Thiocystis violascens DSM 198: one gene and its partner. The protein of the gene in region 1 binds, or shares a complex with, the protein of each later gene. Links are inferred from orthologs where the notes say so. Each region holds a gene or a part of one and is shown in the gene's direction. Other genes may lie near its edges.

Region 1 (8,533 bases):
GCTCCGCGCGGGGTGCGAATCGCGCTCGCGAGGCCGCCGAGGCCGCCATCAAGAGCCCGCTGCTGGAAGATATCGATCTCGCCGGGGCGAAGGGCATTCTGGTCAATATCACGGCGGGTCCGAGCCTGACCATCGGCGAGTTCGACGAGGTGGGCAACACGGTGCGCGACTTTGCCGACGACGAGGCGACGGTCGTGGTGGGCACGGTCGTCGATATGGAGTTGGAGGACGAACTGCGCGTGACCGTCGTGGCGACTGGACTGGGCGAACGCCGCGCTGCCGTCACCAATAAACGCGCGGGCGGGGAAGCCTCGATTCGACTGGTCTCCGGAGGCGACTTGAGCGATGGTCAGCCGGACTATCGGGAAATGGAGCGTCGCCCGGCGATCTATCGGAAAGCGGGTGGATTGGCTGTGGCTGAAGCGGTTGACGAAAAGGATATGGACTATCTGGACATCCCGGCGTTTCTGCGTCGTCAGGCCGACTGATCAGGGGTTTCCCTCTTGTTGAAGGCCAATAAAAACAAAGGGATTCTGTTGCATCCAACATTAAACTTGAAATAGGTTCGGGAAAACCCTAAGCTAGCGGTAAAGCGCTCCAGTGTGGAGCGCGTAACGCGATGGCGAGCAGGCAAGAGCGGTTGAACTAACAGGAAGGGTTGGTTCAAGCGCTTCTGTCCATGAGCAAGAAGCCGTCAGCCGCCGTGGACCGCGATGGGAGATCCGACCGATGCTCAGGCAACGTACCTTGAAAAATGTGATCCGTGCGACCGGGATCGGTTTGCATACGGGCGAAAAAATCGAGTTGACGCTTCGGCCCGCCGCGCCCGACTCCGGTATTCGGTTCCGGCGCGTGGATCTTGATCGGCCGGTGGAAATCAAGGCGACGCCGTTCAATGTGACCGATACGCGTCTGTCCACGACGCTGGCGAGCGGTGACGTGAAAGTCTCGACGGTCGAGCATCTGCTCTCCGCTTTTGCGGGGCTGGGGATCGATAACGCCTGCGTGGACGTTGGGGCCGCCGAGGTGCCAATCATGGACGGGAGCGCCGCGCCGTTCGTCTTTCTACTTCAGACGGCGGGCGTCCTGGAGCAGAATCGCCCCAAGCGATTCATTCGGATCAAGCGCCAGGTCGAGGTTCGCGATGGCGATAAGGTCGCGCGGTTCACGCCTTACGATGGATTTAAGGTCGATTTTTCGATCGACTTCGACCATCCGGCGTTCAACGCCCGCGCGAATCGCGCCACGGTGGATTTCTCCACCTCGTCCTTCGTGCGCGAGGTGAGTCGCGCGCGAACCTTCGGTTTTTTGCGCGAGATCGAAGCGTTGCGTCAGCATAACCTGGCCTTGGGCGGTAGCCTGGATAACGCAGTCGTGGTGGATGAGTATCGCGTCCTGAACGAGGAAGGGTTGCGTTTCGAGGACGAGTTCGTCAAACACAAGATCCTCGACGCCATTGGCGATCTCTATCTGCTTGGGCACACCCTGATCGGCGCCTTCACCGCGCACAAATCCGGGCATGCCCTGAACAACGCGCTGTTGCGCGCGCTGGTCGCCGACGAAGCGGCCTGGGAGGAGGTGGTCTTCGAGGATTCGGCGACAGCGCCGATCTGCTACGCGCAGCCGATTGCGGCTGTTTAGTCTGCTTCGATATGTCCCGGGGGCGCATGTCTGTTCGCGAGGTTCTTCAGCGCGCGCCGTAAGTCCGGATCCTGTATGGTGTCCGCTGCTTCGAGCAGATGCTTGATTGTGCCGCTCGACAGTCTGGGCGTCGGCATCCGGGGTTGGTGTGGGCGGCTTGTCTCGTCGCGAGCCAGGCGGACTTGAATGTGGGTTTCGGTTATTTCCCGCGTTTTTAACGAGCGAACGATGTCCTCGGCCAGAAAGCGCGCGCGCGTCGTCCAGGCTGGGGAATCGAAATAGAGCGTTAACCGCGTTCCCTCGACACCGACATCCAGGCAGTGCGCTTGCATCGGTTCAGGCAATCGGGAGCGCACGTATTCAAGCAGCGCAATCTCCCTTGCTCGCCGTTCGAGCAGATCGCGCGCGGAGCTGTTGTTTTGCAACAGATCGCGGATATGAAAAAGTGTGATGTTCATTGGTGTTGTGTTCGTGTCGGCCGCGCATCGGCAGACGTGATCTGACTGGCCGATTGGCGAGCCATTGACGAGCATTGTTCCTTGAAGACCTGAAGCAGAGAGAAACGATGTACCACCACGATCGAAGAAAAAACGCTCGCGGACAGGCCGTTGTCGTGCTTTTGGCTATTTTATCCTTTGTCTGCGCGGGCGCTGGGTTGGGATGGTTGATCGGACAATACGCCAATCGTCTTCCCTCCGCCGATCCTCCTCGATCCGCCCCGGCATTCGCCTCCGCATTTCCACCGACGAATACAGCAGAGTCTTCGCCTTCCCGTGCGCGCCAGACAGTCGGTGCAATCGCCTCTCGTCTGGGCGACATGCAGGCCGAGTTGCTGAGGCTGAATGCGCTGGGAGAAAGGCTGGTCGGAATGTCCGGGCTCGATCCCGAGGAATTCGATTTTGCAAACCCGCCCCCCCAGGGCGGTCCGGAATTGGGGCCAGTCCGCGATTACACGATCAAGGAAATCGCCAGCGAGTTGAGCGGCGTTGCCGGGATGATTCAGGATCGTCAGCGCAAACTCGACGTGCTCGAAGATGTCCTCGTGAACAAGGATTTGACCGCGCGCGCGCTTCCGTCAAGCTGGCCGGTAAGCACCGGTTATGTTTCATCCAACTTCGGTTTCCGGATTCATCCCGTCAAAAAGGTCCGTATCTTTCACGAAGGAGTTGACATCGCCTGTCCGCGGGGCACGCCGATCCTTGCGGTGGCGGATGGTGTCGTCACCTTCAGCGGGCGTCGAAATGGCTACGGGCGGGTGGTCGACATCCGTCACCCGGATGGCCTGCTCACCCGTTATGCCCACAATACCGCGAACCTGGTCAAGGAAGGACAGAGGGTTCGTCGGGGACAGTCGATCGCCTCGGTCGGGGCAACCGGTACGGCCACGGGTCCGCATGTTCACTTCGAGGTACACAAAGACGGCAAGGTCGTCAATCCCATGCCGTATTTGAATGGCCGGAGTACGCTGGGTGGCGCTCCGGTACGCACCACCGACCGCTCTCCAGGTTGATTCCGGTTGCGAGGTAGAGTCAGGCAGGTCGATGTTCGCACTTGCGGTCATCGAATTCCGGTATCATTCGCCGATTTATTCGGCAGGTCTTAAATTCATCCGATGGTTACTCGACTGTTCAAAAAGATCTTCGGGAGCCGCAATGATCGGCTCGTCAAGACATTGATGAAATCCGTGGTGCGGATCAACGCCCTGGAGCCCGGGATCGCGCAATTGTCGGATCAGGCGCTTGCCGCGAAAACCGCCGAATTCCGTCAACGGCTCGCCGCCGGCACCGATCTCGACAGCCTGCTCCCCGAGGCATTCGCCGTGGTCCGCGAGGCCGGCAAGCGCGTGCTCCAGATGCGTCATTTCGACGTGCAGATGGTCGGCGGCATGGTCTTGCACGACGGCAAGATCGCCGAGATGCGCACCGGCGAGGGCAAGACCCTGGTCGCTACCCTGGCCGCCTATCTCAACGCACTGCCCGGCAAGGGCGTCCATGTCGTGACCGTCAACGATTATCTGGCGCGCCGCGATGCCTCCTGGATGGGACGTATCTATCACTTTCTGGGCTTGACCGTCGGCGTCATCAATTCCTCCGGCGGCCTGGGGCCCGATATGGCCTCATATCGGTTCGATCCGGATTACGAGCCGCCCGCCGGTCAGGGGTATCGTCATCTGCGGCCCGCGACCCGTCGCGAGACCTACGCCGCCGATATCACCTACGGCACCAACAACGAATTCGGCTTCGATTATCTGCGCGACAACATGGCGTTCACCGCCGAGCAACGGTCCCAGCGCGATCCGTTTTACGCCATCGTCGACGAGGTCGATTCCATCCTGATCGATGAGGCGCGCACCCCGCTCATCATCTCCGGTCCCTCCGAGGGCAGCACCGACCTTTACAAGAAGATCGACGGACTCATCCCCCGACTGACCCGCCAGCCCCCCATCACGAACGAGGAAGGCAAGCCCGATTTCGGCCCCGGCGATTACTCGGTCGACGAGAAGCTGCGCCAGGTCTACCTCAGCGAGGAAGGCCACGAGCATGTCGAACAGATGCTGGTCGAGATCGGCCTGCTCGACGAGGGCGATGGGCTCTATGATCCGAGCAACATCGTGCTCATGCACCATGTCTATGCCGCGTTGCGCGCCCACGCGCTCTTCCAGAAGAACGTCGAATACATCGTGCGCGACGGTCAGGTGATCATCGTCGACGAATTCACCGGCCGCACCATGCCCGGCCGGCGCTGGTCCGAGGGTCTGCATCAGGCGGTGGAGGCCAAGGAAGGGGTCGCCATCCAGTCCGAAAATCAGACCATGGCCTCGATCACCTTCCAGAATCTGTTCCGGCTCTATCCCAAGCTCTCGGGCATGACCGGCACCGCCGATACCGAGGCCTTCGAGTTCCAGCAGATCTATGGCCTGGAAGTGGTCGTCATTCCCACCAACCAGCCGATGATCCGCGAGGATCGCGGCGATCTGGTCTATCTGACCCAGGACGAAAAATATCAGGCGATCATCGCCGACATCCAGGATTGCGTGAAGCGCGGCCAGCCGGCGCTGGTCGGCACCGCCTCGATCGAGACCTCCGAACTCATCGACCGCCTCCTGATCGAGGAAAAGATCCCCCATGAGGTACTGAACGCCAAACAGCACGAACGCGAGGCCGGTATCATCGCGCAGGCCGGCCGTCCGGGCGCTGTCACCATCGCCACTAACATGGCGGGGCGCGGCACCGACATCGTGCTCGGCGGCAATCTGGAGGCCGAACTGGAAGAGGCCGGCCCCGACGCCGACCGCGACGCTATCCGTGCCGCCTGGAAACTGCGTCACGCCGAGGTCGTCGCCGCCGGCGGTCTGCACGTCGTCGGCACCGAGCGCCACGAATCGCGCCGTATCGACAACCAGTTACGCGGACGCTCCGGGCGTCAGGGCGATCCTGGTTCCTCGCGCTTCTATCTGTCGCTCGAAGACAACCTGATGCGCATCTTCGCCTCCGAGCGAGTCGGCAAGATGATGCAGCGGCTCGGCATGCAGAAGGGCGAGGCGATCGAGCACCCCTGGGTGACCAAGGCCATCGAGAACGCCCAGCGCAAGGTGGAAGGGCGCAACTTCGACATCCGCAAACAACTGCTCGAATACGACGACGTGGCCAATGATCAGCGCAAGGTGATCTACGGCCAGCGGCGCGATCTGATGGATAGCGTCGATATCTCCGACACCGTCACCGCCATGCGCGAGGATACGCTCAAGGCACTGATCGATTCGCACATTCCGCCTGAGAGCCTGGAGGAGCAATGGGATGTCGCCGGACTCGGCGAGGTGCTGGTTCAACACTTCGGTGGCGATTGGCCGCTTCAGCAATGGCTGGACGAGGATCACGATCTGCACGAAGAGAGTCTGCGCCGGCGTATCCATGACACTCTGGTTAAACGTTACGAGGACCGGGAAGCGCTCATCGGGTCGCCGAACATGCGTCAGATCGAAAAGGCCGTGATGCTGCAAACCCTGGACAGCCAGTGGAAGGATCATCTCGCCGCCATGGACTATCTGCGTCAAGGGATTCATCTGCGCGGCTATGCCCAGAAGAACCCCAAGCAGGAATACAAGCGCGAGGCGTTCCAGATGTTCTCGGCAATGCTCGACAGCATCAAGCAGGATGTCGTGATCACCCTCGCCAAGCTCCAGGTTCAGGCACCCGATGGCGCGTCCGGTCCGCCGCCCGCGGCGTTCGCCCCAAGTCCGGTCCCGGACAAGGCATTCGAGTTCAAGCATGAGGTGTTCGAGGGGTTCGGCGGCGGCGATTCCGATGACACGGAAGCGCCTCCAGGATCCGGCGAACCGGAACATCAGCCCTTTGTGCGCGAAGGCCGCAAAGTGGGCCGCAACGAGCCCTGTCCCTGCGGATCCGGTAAAAAATACAAACAGTGCCACGGGAAGGCGAGCTAACGCGATGACGCCATCGGAGCCTTCCTTTCGCCCCGTCGCCGGTCTGCGACTGGCGTCCGGCGCGGCCGGCATTCGCTATCCGGGACGCGATGACCTGGCGGTGTTCGAGCTTCCAGCGGGCAGCGCCTGCGCGGCGGTCTTTACCCGTAACGCCTTCCGGGCGGCGCCGGTCACTCTGGCACGGGGTCATCTGGACCGCATCGCGCCGCGTTATCTCCTCATCAACTCCGGGAATGCCAACGCCGGCACCGGACGGCGCGGACTGGAGGATGCGCGCGCCTCCTGCGCGGCGCTGGCCGCACGGGCCGGCTGCCAGCCCGAGGAGGTTCTGCCCTTTTCGACCGGCGTGATCGGCGAGCACCTGCCCGTGGAACGTCTCGCGGCGGCCCTGCCCGATCTCCTGACGCGGCTCGATCCGGCGGGCTGGCCGTCCGTCGCGCGCGCCATCATGACCACCGACACGGTGCCCAAGCTGGTGTCGCGCCAGTTCGCGTTGAACGGCCAGACCGCCACCGTGACCGGGATCGCCAAGGGGGCTGGGATGATTCGCCCGGACATGGCGACCATGCTCGCCTTCATTGCCACCGATGCCGCCGTCGCGCCGGCGCTCCTGCAAGCCTGTCTCCAGACAGCGGTAGCGCCGTCGTTCAACGCCATCACCATCGATGGCGACACCTCGACCAACGATTCCTGCGTCCTGATCGCCACCGGCGGACTCGGCAATCCCATGATCGAGGATGTCGGCACGCCGGACTTCGCGGCGCTGCAGGCCGCCGTCAGCGCGGTCTGTCTGGATCTGGCCACGGCCATCGTGCGCGATGGCGAGGGTGCCACCAAACTGGTCACTGTCGCGGTCGAGCAGGCCGCCGATACGGACGAGGCACGGCGGGTCGCCGATACCATCGCCCATTCGCCGCTGGTCAAGACCGCGCTCTTCGCCTCCGACCCGAACTGGGGGCGGATTCTGGCCGCGGTCGGGCGCGCCGGTCTCCAGGATCTCGACATCGAACGGGTGCGGATCTCTTTGGGCGAGGTGCTGATCGTCGCGGACGGCGGACGCGCGCCGGACTACACCGAGCAGGCGGGAGCCGCCGTCATGGCCGAACCCGAGATCCTGATCCGCGTGGCGCTGGGTCGGGGCGACGCCCAGGCGCGGGTGCTGACCTGCGACTTCTCCTATGACTATGTCCGCATCAATGCCGAGTACCGGAGTTAAATCGCGTCTGGCACTGTGTCCATGCAGACGCTGACTGACTCAGGCAAGGTTGAGCCGATGCACGAGCAACGCATGCCAGACCGGATAGGGTTTAATCAGGGCTTGGTCCATGTGATGGTGGGCGTCATCGCGGACGATGCTGGCCGCATTCTGGTGACCAGGCGTCCGGATCACGTCCATCAAGGCGGACTCTGGGAATTTCCGGGCGGGAAGCTGGAGCCTGGGGAGTCGCTCGAGCAGGGGTTGTCCCGCGAGTTGGCTGAAGAGCTAGGCATCCAGGTTCGGTCCAGTCGGCCGCTGATCCGGGTACATCATCATTATGCCGACCCCTCGACTCCGCTCATCGTGCTGAGCGAAGCCGAAGTAGGGGCAGGTCGCCATGTCCTGCTCGATGTGCGTCGGGTGGAGGTTTACTCGGGAACTCCCGAGGGGCGCGAGGGGCAGCCACTCGACTGGCTGGAACCGGAGGCCATGGATCCCGATGTCTTTCCGGCGGCCGACCGACCCATCATCAATGCGCTGCGATTGCCGTCTCTGTTCATGATTACCGGGGGCGATCCCCGGCGGACGGATGAATTCCTGGAACGTGTCGGGCATGCACTCGATCAGGGCATCCGGCTGGTCCAACTGCGCGCGCATGACCTGGACGATCAGGCTTATCGTCGCCTTGCCAGCGCGGTTTATGCGGTCTGCGACACGCGCCGGGCACGTCTGCTGCTCAATCGGGAGCCGCGACAGGTCTCCGATGTCCCTCGTCACGGACTGCACCTGTCGGCCCGGACGCTCATGAACCTGACCGCGCGACCCGGTCGGTCGCATGAACTGATCGGTGCTTCCTGCCACGATACCGCGCAACTGGAACAGGCCGCGCGACTTGGCCTCGATTATGCTCTACTCTCTCCAGTGAAGCCGACCGCGACCCATCCGGACGCCCTTCCGCTCGGCTGGCAGGGCTTCGCCGACCTCGTCGAACCGATCCCCTTGCCGGTCTACGCACTGGGTGGTTTGGGTCCGACGTCTCTCCAAGACGCCATCGAACACGGCGCGCAGGGGATCGCCGCGATCCGGGGGCTGTGGCCGGACGCTTGATGCCGTTCTGATTCAACGGCGCCGTTCAGGTTCGCCGTTCAACACCAGGAGTCGACCAATGCAGATTCGTTTCGGCTACGAGTTGGTCTATGCGTGCCCGCAACGTACGCCCATGATTCTGACCCTGAACGTTCATTACAGCC
Region 2 (4,815 bases), 2.1 Mb from region 1 along the record:
AGAGGATACGGAGATGTCACGAGTCGCAAAGGCGCCGATTACGGTGCCCAAAGGTGTCACCGTCGAGATCGTCGGTCAGGATGTCAAGGTCAAGGGTGCCAAGGGCAGCCTTGAGTGGAGCGTCCATCCGACCGTTGTCGTCAGTCAGGACGCGAATGAACTCAAGGTGGCTCCAGCCGAGGGTCAGGCAAACGCCTGGGCCATGGCCGGAACCACCCGCGCGCTGATCAACAACATGGTGGTGGGCTGTAGCGCCGGTTTCACGCGCAAGCTCACGCTGGTGGGTGTCGGCTATCGCGCCGCGGCCAAGGGCGATGTGCTGAATCTGGCCCTTGGTTTTTCGCATCCGATCGATTATCCGGTGCCTGCAGGCATCACCATCGAGACCCCGAGTCAGACCGAAGTCGTTGTCATGGGTGCCGATAAACAACGCGTCGGTCAGGTCGCCTCGGAAATCCGGGGGTTCCGTCCGCCGGAGCCTTACAAGGGCAAGGGTGTTCGTTACGCGGACGAGAATGTCCTGCGTAAGGAAGCCAAGAAGAAATAAGGGGTCTCACGTCATGGATAAAAAACAGGCTCGTCTGCGCCGTGCGACGCGGGCACGCGCCAAGATTCGGGAAATGGGCGAATTTCGGTTGTGCGTCTATCGCACGCCCCGGCATACCTACGCCCAAATCATTGCCCCGACGGGCGACAAGGTGGTCGCCAGCGCATCCACGCTGGATAAAGACATCCGCCAGTCGATCGAGGGCAACAAGGCAAACATTGTGGCGGCAACCGTCATCGGTAAGGCGATTGCTGAACGTGCCTTGTCCGCCGGCGTGGAAAGGGTCGCGTTCGACCGTTCCGGCTTCCGTTATCACGGCCGTCTCAAGGCGCTTGCCGACGCGGCGCGTGAGCACGGACTGAAATTCTGAGGACTCGAACATGGCGAACTTCAATCCCAAGCCGGAAGGCGATGACCTTCTGGAAAAACTGGTGGCGGTCAACCGCGTCGCCAAGGTCGTCAAGGGCGGACGGCAATTCGGTTTCGCGGCCTTAACGGTCGTGGGCGATGGCAAGGGCCGGGTCGGCTTCGGTCGCGGCAAGGCGCGCGAAGTGCCGATCGCGATCCAGAAGGCGATGGAAAGTGCCCGCAAGAACATGATCGAAGTCAAGCTGAATGGCACCACCCTTCAGTATCCGCTGCAGGGCGAGCATGGCGCCGCGAAGGTCTTCATGCAGCCGGCTTCCGACGGTACCGGGATCATTGCCGGCGGCGCGATGCGCGCGGTGTTCGAGGTGCTCGGCGTGCAGAATGTCCTCGCCAAGTGCATCGGTACCAACAATCCGATCAACGTCGTGCGTGCGACGGTTCAGGGGCTGCGTACCATGAATGACGCGGAAACCATCGCTGCCAAGCGCGGTAAGACCGTCGAACAGATCCTGGGGTAAGCGATGTCTGACAAAAAAATGATGAAGGTGAAACTGGTGCGCAGCACCAGCGGACGCCTTGAAAAACATAAGGCCTGCGTGCGCGGTCTGGGCCTGCGGCGGATGCATCAGGTCGTCGAGGTCGAGGACACGCCCTGCACCCGCGGGATGGTCAACGCCGTGTATTACATGGTCAAGGTCGTGGAGGAGTCTCACCATGCGGCTCAATGATCTCAAGCCCGACGAGGGCAGCCGGCCTTCCGCCAAGCGCGTCGGACGCGGTATCGGCAGCGGGCTGGGCAAGACCTGCGGACGTGGCCACAAAGGGCAGAAATCCCGTAAGGGCGGCTATCATAAGGTTGGCTTCGAGGGCGGTCAGATGCCGCTTCAGCGGCGTTTGCCGAAGGTCGGTTTTCGCTCGCGCGCATCGCTGGTCAGCGCGGAAGTGCGCCTGACCGAACTTCATCGTATCGAAGGCGATGTGGTCGATCTGGCTTCCCTGATGGCGGCGGGAGTTGTGAATCGCTCCATCAAGACGGCTAAGATCATCGCCTCCGGAGAGGTCTCCCGCGCCTTTACGATCCGTGGCATCGGTGTGACCAAGGGGGCGCGCGTCGCCATCGAAGCGGCCGGCGGCAAGGTCGAAGACTAACCAACAGGCGCGAATTCGGATGGCTAAGAACGTCGGATCAATGGGTAAATCGCTTGGCGGAATGGGGCAGTTGACGGAGTTGAAGCGCCGTCTGCTGTTCCTGTTAGGAGCTTTGCTCGTCTACCGTATCGGTACTTTCGTACCGGTTCCGGGAGTCAATCCCGAGGCACTCGCCATCCTGTTCGACCAGAATCAGGGCTCGATCCTGGACATGTTCAACATGTTCTCGGGTGGCGCCCTGGAGCGTGCGAGTTTGTTCGCGCTTGGCGTCATGCCTTACATCTCGGCGTCGATCATCATCCAGTTGATGACCTCGGTGGTACCGCAACTCGAACAGCTGAAGAAAGAAGGCGAGTCAGGGCGGCGCAAAATCACCCAGTACACGCGCTATGGAACGGTTTTTCTGGCGACCTTCCAGGCGATCGGTATCTCGATGGCGTTGCAGGGACAGACCGCGGGCGGTTCGGCGCTGGTGGTGCATGGGGGTATCGGTTTCGTCTTTACCGCTGCCGTTTCGCTGGTCACCGGGACCATGTTTCTGATGTGGCTCGGCGAACAGATCACCGAGCGCGGAATCGGTAACGGCATCTCCATGATCATTTTCGCGGGGATTGTCGCTGGCCTGCCAGCCGCCCTGGGAGGAACCCTGGAATTGGCGCGCACCGGCGAAATGAATTCGCTGGCCGTGCTGGCGCTGTTCGCGATGGCGCTGGCCGTGACCGCGTTCGTGGTCTTTGTCGAGCGTGGACAGCGGCGGATCACCGTGAATTATGCGCGCCGGCAGCAGGGCCGGAAAATGATGCAGGCGCAGAGTACGCATCTGCCGCTGAAGCTCAATATGGCCGGTGTCATTCCGCCGATTTTCGCATCGAGCATTCTCCTGTTTCCAGGGACTCTCGGGCAGTTTTTCGGGGCTAACGAGAATCTTCGCTGGATCGCGAATATCACGTCTAAGTTGGCGCCGGGCGAGCCGCTTTACGTTGTGTTCTATACGGTCGCCATTGTCTTCTTCTGCTTTTTCTACACCGCGCTGGTGTTCAACCCGAAGGAGACGGCGGATAACCTCAAACGCTCTGGCGCCTTTATCCCCGGTATTCGTCCAGGGGAGCAGACAGCGCGTTATATTGATAGCGTCATGACCCGACTGACTGCGGCGGGTGCCATTTACATCACGACGGTCTGTCTGCTGCCGGAGTTTTTGATCGTGGGCTACAACGTACCTTTCTATTTTGGTGGCACATCGTTGCTCATCGTGGTTGTCGTGGTCATGGATTTCATGGCGCAGGTTCAGGCGCATTTGATGTCGCATCAATATGAAGGCCTGATGAAAAAGGCCAACCTGAAGTCGCCTGGCGCAGGCATGTTGCGCTAACAGGCGCTCAAGATTTAGGAGTTAACAATGAAAGTGCGTGCATCGGTCAAAAAGTTGTGCAGAAACTGCAAAATTATCCGTCGGAACGGTGTTGTGCGCGTGATTTGCGCGGACCCTCGCCACAAACAACGACAGGGTTAGCCATTGATCGGTTGACCTTACAGAAACGTTTGATATACTGCGCGGTTTACCCGCTGAGCTATTAGGAATAAGGGGTTCGTCCATATGGCCCGTATCGCCGGCGTCAACATCCCAGACAAAAAGCATGCCGTGATCGCGTTGACCGCGATTTATGGCATTGGCCGCACGAGTGCGGGCAAAATATGCGACGCGGCAGGCATCCCGCGTGAAACCAAGATGCAGAAGCTGACTGAAGAAGAAGTTGATCGGCTGCGTAATGAGGTCGCCAAGTTCACGGTTGAGGGCGACCTGCGCCGCGAAGTCTCCATGAGCATTAAGCGGCTGATGGATTTGGGCTGCTATCGCGGTATCCGTCATCGCCGTGGTTTGCCGCTGCGTGGTCAGCGTACCCGTACCAATGCTCGGACCCGCAAGGGACCGCGCCGTCCGATCAAACGCTAATCGCGCTTGATCGCCGCAGAAAGACTGGATAATGACGAATGGCTAAACCGATTCGCAACACGAAAAAGAAGATCAAGAAGCAGGTCGCGGACGGGGTCGCCCACGTTCACGCCTCTTTCAATAACACGATTATTACGATCACCGACCGCCAGGGCAATACCCTTTCTTGGGCAACGTCCGGTGGCTCCGGTTTTCGTGGCTCTCGCAAAAGCACCCCTTTTGCCGCGCAGATCGCGGCGGATAAGGCAGGTCAGGCGGCGAAGGAATACGGGCTCCGCAACCTTGATGTCAATGTCAAGGGACCAGGGCCGGGACGCGAGTCCGCCGTGCGAGCGCTGAATAACGCCGGCTTCAAGATCACGAGTATCACCGACGTGACGCCGATCCCTCATAACGGCTGCCGTCCGCCCAAAAAGCGGCGCGTCTGACGTCTGACAGTTCAACAGGAAGAAACATGGCACGTTACACAGGCCCAACCTGCAAACTGGCGCGGCGCGAAGGTACGGATCTATCGCTGAAGAGCCGCGCACGCGCTTTGGATACCAAGTGCAATCTGGAAAAACAGCCAGGTCAGACCACCGACCGTCGGCGCCGGCTTTCCGATTATGGTGTGCAGTTGCGCGAAAAGCAGAAAGTGCGCCGAATCTATGGCTTGCTGGAAAAGCAGTTTCGTAATTATTACAAGAAGGCGGCTCAAGCCAAGGGTGCGACAGGCGAAAACCTGCTGCAACTCTTGGAGCGTCGACTCGACAATGTGGTGTTTCGGATGGGCTTTGGCTCAACCCGTGCTGAGGCT

What was found. The genes of interacting proteins can lie anywhere in the genome.
Region 2: the proteins of secA (region 1) and secY are in contact, whole or in part, in a crystal structure (PDB 3DIN), measured with the Thermotoga maritima proteins. The link is inferred for Thiocystis violascens DSM 198 from one-to-one orthologs. Residues at the interface, in WP_004082002.1 of Thermotoga maritima: Glu261, Ala262, Arg263, Lys300, Ala301, Arg302, Thr303, Ile304, Ile305, Leu323, Tyr324, Asp325, Pro326, Val329, Ser330, Tyr333, Ile336, Lys340, Phe345, Val349, Glu363, Phe364, Tyr374, Ser375, Gly376, Gly377, Glu393, Ile395, Thr482, Ser483; in WP_004081795.1 of Thermotoga maritima: Glu108, Gly109, Glu110, Glu111, Ala236, Glu237, Arg238, Arg239, Ile240, Thr241, Ile242, Gln243, Tyr244, Ala245, Arg246, Arg247, Val248, Thr249, Gly250, Arg251, Arg252, Val253, Tyr254, Gly256, Ala257, Ser258, Thr259, Tyr260, Leu261, Pro262.

What each region holds. Positions count from the first base shown.
Region 1 is NC_018012.1:2,520,786-2,529,318, reverse strand. The notes cover bases 2,914-6,285. They hold secA (preprotein translocase subunit SecA), read left to right. Parts: upstream 2,914-3,253; coding sequence 3,254-6,085; downstream 6,086-6,285. Other genes in these bases: argJ (bifunctional glutamate N-acetyltransferase/amino-acid acetyltransferase ArgJ), read left to right, coding at 6,090-6,285; THIVI_RS11170 (M23 family metallopeptidase), read left to right, coding at 2,914-3,151. Outside these bases: cell division protein FtsZ, read left to right, coding at 1-488; lpxC (UDP-3-O-acyl-N-acetylglucosamine deacetylase), read left to right, coding at 730-1,641; THIVI_RS11175 (DciA family protein), read right to left, coding at 1,638-2,099; more of THIVI_RS11170, read left to right, coding at 2,207-2,913; more of argJ, read left to right, coding at 6,286-7,301; THIVI_RS11155 (Nudix family hydrolase), read left to right, coding at 7,359-8,390; THIVI_RS11150 (transglutaminase-like domain-containing protein), read left to right, coding at 8,449-8,533. UniProt on the Escherichia coli protein: Required for protein export, interacts with the SecYEG preprotein conducting channel.
Region 2 is NC_018012.1:4,578,849-4,583,663, forward strand. Bases 1,297-4,260 are described here. They hold secY (preprotein translocase subunit SecY), read left to right. Parts: upstream 1,297-2,084; coding sequence 2,085-3,437; downstream 3,438-4,260. Other genes in these bases: rpsE (30S ribosomal protein S5), read left to right, coding at 1,297-1,434; rpmD (50S ribosomal protein L30), read left to right, coding at 1,438-1,644; rplO (50S ribosomal protein L15), read left to right, coding at 1,631-2,065; rpmJ (50S ribosomal protein L36), read left to right, coding at 3,465-3,578; rpsM (30S ribosomal protein S13), read left to right, coding at 3,663-4,019. Outside these bases: rpsH (30S ribosomal protein S8), read left to right, coding at 1-1; rplF (50S ribosomal protein L6), read left to right, coding at 14-547; rplR (50S ribosomal protein L18), read left to right, coding at 561-917; more of rpsE, read left to right, coding at 928-1,296; more of rpsK, read left to right, coding at 4,261-4,447; rpsD (30S ribosomal protein S4), read left to right, coding at 4,474-4,815. UniProt on the Escherichia coli protein: The central subunit of the protein translocation channel SecYEG. Consists of two halves formed by TMs 1-5 and 6-10.